2 regions of the Micromonospora sp. NPDC048830 genome follow, and region 2 is predicted to be linked to the other one. Evidence: riboswitches for the same ligand, from Rfam matches in the RefSeq annotation. Region 2 holds a riboswitch; the other holds the start of a gene.
The links. A riboswitch is a leader RNA that binds a small molecule or an ion and turns the genes downstream of it on or off. The one in region 2 is predicted to bind S-adenosylmethionine.
Positions count from the first base shown of each region.

Region 1: it holds a riboswitch for S-adenosylmethionine, as region 2 does, so the genes downstream of both, ACGFIZ_RS11630 (ABC transporter substrate-binding protein) here and ACGFIZ_RS05390 (aminotransferase class V-fold PLP-dependent enzyme) in region 2, are expected to answer to the same signal.

Region 1 covers NZ_JBICUP010000010.1:4,101-6,477, reverse strand. The annotation lists gene ACGFIZ_RS11635 (amino acid ABC transporter permease) at 1-325, opposite strand, end outside; gene ACGFIZ_RS11630 (ABC transporter substrate-binding protein) at 360-1,256, opposite strand; SAM riboswitch class IV at 1,504-1,615, opposite strand; gene ACGFIZ_RS11625 (peptidoglycan-binding protein) at 2,066-2,377, opposite strand, start outside.
Region 2 covers NZ_JBICUP010000004.1:11,925-14,301, forward strand. The annotation lists gene ACGFIZ_RS05385 (PrsW family intramembrane metalloprotease) at 1-1,390, opposite strand, end outside; SAM riboswitch class IV at 1,457-1,576, shown strand; gene ACGFIZ_RS05390 (aminotransferase class V-fold PLP-dependent enzyme) at 1,624-2,377, shown strand, end outside.

The sequences.
Region 1 (2,377 bases), on a different contig from region 2:
ACAGCGCCAGGATGCCCAGCGGGTACGGGTTGGGACCCCACACCTGCATGCCCAGCGGCGCCAGCCCGACGCCGATGAGCAGGATCGTCGCCGCGGCGGGCAGCCCCCGGAAGACGTCGGTGTAGACCCGGGCCGGCCAGCGCAGCCACCGGGTACGGGAGATGCCGGCCACGGCCAGCAGCATGCCCAGCAGCGAGCCGAGCAGGGCGGCCGAGATCGCCAGGATCAGCGTGTTGGGCAGCCCGACCGTCAGCATCTCGGGCAGCGCCACGCGCATCGAGTCCCAGTCGAAGAACGTCTCCCACAGGGTGCTCAGTGGATCCATCGTCCCGTCCGTCCCGCTCGCTCGTCACGTACCGTCAGGAAGCCGCCGAGGCGGACGCCGACGGCGCGGCCGTCCCGGACGGCTCGGTCGCCGCCGACGGGACCGGCACGGTGCCGCTGCCCGGCTTGAAGTCGGCCGGGATCGGGCGGCCCGGGTAGTACTGGGCCTGCAGCCGGCTCCAGGTGCCGTCGGCGATGACCTCGTCGAGGCCCTTGTTGAGCACCTCGCGCAGCTTGTCGTTGCCCTTGGCCACCGCGTACGCGGTCGGGGCGGGGCTGAGCTGCTTCGCCGCCACCTTGATCTTGCCCCCGCTGTCGGCGGCGGTCTTCTCGCCGATCTCGGCCGGGGCGATCCACGCGTCGGCGGTGCCGGCTTTGAGCTGGTTGAGCGCGCCGTTGTAGTCGGGCACCCGCACCGGGTTCAGGTTCTGCCCGGTGGCGTAGTCGTCCTGCACGGTGCCCTGCACGACCACGACCCGCTTGCCCGCGAGCTGGTCGAAGCCGGTGATCGAGGAGCCGGCCGGGACGTCGAGGCCGAAGTAGCCGAAGTCGTAGCCGTTGCCGAAGTCGACGGTCTTCTTCCGCGCCTCGGTGATGGTGATCGACGAGCTGCCGACGTCGAACTTGTGGTTGTTGACCTGCGACAGCAGTGCGGAGAAGTCGGTGCCGACGAACTCCACCCTCAGGCCGATCTTCGCCGCGACCGCGGTGAGCAGGTCGTTGTCGAAGCCGGTGAACGTGCCGTCCTTCAGGTAGACGTTCGGCGGGGCGTCGGTGAGCGTGCCGGTGCGCAGCACGCCGGCCTGGAGTAGGCCGTACGGGTTGTCCGCCGCGTTCGGGGCGTCGTCGCCGCAGGCGGTCAGCGCCCCGGCGGCGAGGACGGCGGCGGCGCCGAGGGCGGCGACCTTGGTCAGGGCAGGAAGGAATCGCACAGGTGTCTCCTGGATCGGGAAAACGGCACGCCGCCGGCCGCCGAGGACGGCGCCGGGTGGGCGTACCGGGAGGGGTTGCCGGAAGGGGGCGCTCAGCGCGAGGTGCGGCGACAGCCGGCGCTGCACATTCGCATCAGGTCCACGTGCCGGCGCCTGACCATCGCGACGCGGGGGAGCGGGGCTCCGGCCGGCGGGCAGAGGTGGTAGGCAGACATGGCTCTCCAGGGTCGGTGATGACCTGGGGACCAGGCCACGCTTGCACCGGTGACACTCCGGTGCCTGGTCTTCACCCGGGGCACCCCACCGCGGAGGAGGGTTGCCGGCCAGCGAGCCGGGGCTTGGCGCTGGCGCTCATGACCTGCACCGACAGTAACAGGGCACCCGGGCCGCCCGTCCAGCCGATATGACCACGCTCACGCGCTGTGACCGGACGGGTGGTCGGCGTCCACCGCCGGTAGCGCCGTTCTCGCCGTCGGCTTCGCCGAGCGCGGTCGGCGCGCCGCCGAGCTGCTGCTACAGCGGATCGCCGAGCCCGGCCTGCCGCCCCGCCGCGAGCAGGTCCCGCCGCGCCTGGTCGTCCGCGCCTTCAGCGCCGCGCCGACGGTCGCGGTAACCGAGCCGCTGGAGCTGGGGGCGCGTGGACGCTGATCGCCCGCACCGCCCCGCGTACCCGCAGGTGGCGGCGTGCCCGCGGCGCGCGACCGCCCGACGCCGCCCGGGGGCCCGGTCCTGCCCGGCCCGTCGCCCGCCGGAGCGGGCGGCGGCGCGGGCGGCGGCGCGGGTGACCCCCCACGCCGCCGCCCGCGGCGTCAGTCCGCCTGGAACGACGGGCGGACGACGCCGCCGACGAGCGCGCACCAGGTGTTCGTGTCGACCTTGCCGTTCGGCTCCAGGCCGTGCAGCCGCTGCAGGTCCTGGACGGCCTTCTTGGTGGCGTAGTCGAACTGGCCGCTCACGGCGACGTCGGCCCAGCCCTTCATGTTCAGCATGAACTGGGCGGCGCTGACCGGGGCGCCGGTGGCGTCCTTCTCCAGCTCCGGCGCCAGCGTTTCCCACGTCGGCGTGGTCAGGGTGGCGTCGACGTCGACCGGGATGCCGTTGCGGGCCTGCCAGTCCTGCAC
Region 2 (2,377 bases):
CGTAGCCGGCCGGATGGGCGGAAGGAGGCGGTGGGGCGAGCACCACGGGGATCGGCACGACGGGGTCGTCCGGGGCGTCGACCGGCCGCTCCGAGCCGTCCGGGAACCGCAGGTGGTAGCGCTGGCCGTCCCAGCGCCCGACCGGGGCCTGCGGGTCGCGGCCGACGAAGAACGACCGGTACGCCGTGATCGCGTCCAGCAGTTCCCGTTCCTCCCGCGCCGTCCGTTCCCGGTCGACGGGGCTGCGGTCCAGCCCCCGGCGCATCCCGTCCCGCAGCAGGGCCAGGCGGGTGGCGGAGAACTGGTACCCGCGCATCGCCTTCACCCCGGCGTCCCCGGCGACCCGCCGCGCCCAGGTGCGGGCGGCGTGCCGCCGGCCGAGGCTGCCCAGGGAGGCCACCTCCGGCGGGGTCAGCCAGCCGGCCCGCACGTAGTCCGGCAGGGTGCGCTCGGTCAGCCGGCCCTCCCAGCCGCGCAGCCAGACGGCCAGGCCGACCATGCCGAAGAAGATCGGCACCATCACCCCGAGGTACCCGTACAGGGCGATCACCGCCTGCCCCGTGGCCTGGGCCAGCGACGGCAGCAGGTTCCAGGTGCCGTGCAGCATCATCGCCAGCAGCAGGCCCGCGATCGGGGCGAGGAACCGCAGCCGCCGGTCGGCCGCACGGGCGGCGATGCCCAGCCCCACCCCGGTCATCGAGGTGAACAGCGGATGGGCGAACCCGAACAGCAGGATCCGGACGATGAAGATCGCGATGACCTGCTGGGCCCCGGTCGCCGGGCCGTACTCGTCGACGCCCGAGCGGTAGCCGTAGCCGCCGAGGTAGAGGATGTTCTCCACCATCGCGAAGCCGACCGCCGACAGCCCGCAGTAGACCAGGCCGTCGGTGATCCCGGACCACTCCCGGCGGCGGAACACCAGCAGCAGGATCGGCCCGAGCGCCTTGGTCAACTCCTCGATGAACGGGGCGACCAGCACCCCGGTGAGCGCGGCGGGCAACTGCCAGTCGGCGAACCGGGCGGCGAAGAACTCGTTGACGGTCAGCGAGGCGGCGGTGGAGACGAACGCGCCCCAGGCGAAGCAGAAGACCAGGTACTTCAGCGGCTCCGGCTCGTACCGGTCGAGCCAGAGGAAGGCGGCGACCAGGACCGGCACCGGCAGGACGGCGGCGAGCACGCCGACCAGGAGCGCCTGCGGGCCGAGGTTCGAACCGAGCACGAACAGCATGTAGACCGCGCAGGCCGCGATCAGCAGCACCACCAGGGTCAACACCGCGATCCGCCGCCAGCCCAGCCGGCGCGGCGGCATCCTGTCGGCCCCGCCGGGCGGCGACGGGACGGGGGGCGCGGTCCACGGCGGGGTGGCGCCGCCGGGCGGAGTGTCGGCCATCCCGTCAGCGTAGTCACCCCCGACCGGCGGGTCCGGCCGCATCCGGCGGGCGGTATGCTGCCGGCAGGTCACGAGTGCCAGCGCGAAGCCCCGGCTTGCTGGCCGGCAACCCTCGTCTAGTTCGCGGTGGGGTGCCCCGGGTGATGACCGGGCCCAGCCCCGTCCGGCGCTGGGCAAGCGCGGACCCCGTCCCGGTGCCCACCCCGGGGTCCCCGGACCTCGGAGGTAGGCCAGTGACCGTCACCCTCGTACCCCCGCTGCCCCCGCTGCCGTCGCGGACCGCGCGGCCGCTCGACGTGCTCGGCGTGCCGGGCCAGGTCAACCTCGACCACGCCGCCAGCGCGCCGTGCGCGCGGGCCGCGGCCGACGCCGTGGCCGAGCTCCTGCCCTGGTACGCGAGCGTGCACCGCGGCGCCGGCGCGCTGTCGCGGCGCTGCACCCTGGAGTACGAGCGGGCGCGGCAGACGGTCGGCGACTTCTTCGGCGCCCGCGCGGGCGACCACGTCGTCTTCACCCGCAACACCACCGACGCGCTGAACCTGCTGGCCCGGGCCCTGCCCGCCGGGACCACCGTGGTCACCTTCGCCGGCGAACACCACGCCAACCTGCTGCCCTGGCCGCGCGGCTCGGTGCGGCTGCCGGTGCCGGCCGCCCCGGGTGAAGCGGTCCGCGCGCTGGAGGCCGCGCTGACGGAGCTGCGCCGCGGTACGCGGGCCGATCTGCCGGTGCTGGTCGCGGTGACCGGGGCGAGCAACGTGACCGGGGAGCGCTGGCCGGTGGCCGAGCTGGCGCTGGTGGCCCGCCGGCACGGCGCCCGGATCGCGGTCGACGCCGCCCAGCTCGCCCCGCACGTCCCGGTCGACGTGGCCGCGCTGGACGTGGACTACCTGGCCGCCTCCGGGCACAAGCTGTACGCGCCGTTCGGGGCGGGAGTGCTGCTCGGCCGGGGCGACTGGCTGGACGCGGCCCCGCCGTACCTGGCGGGCG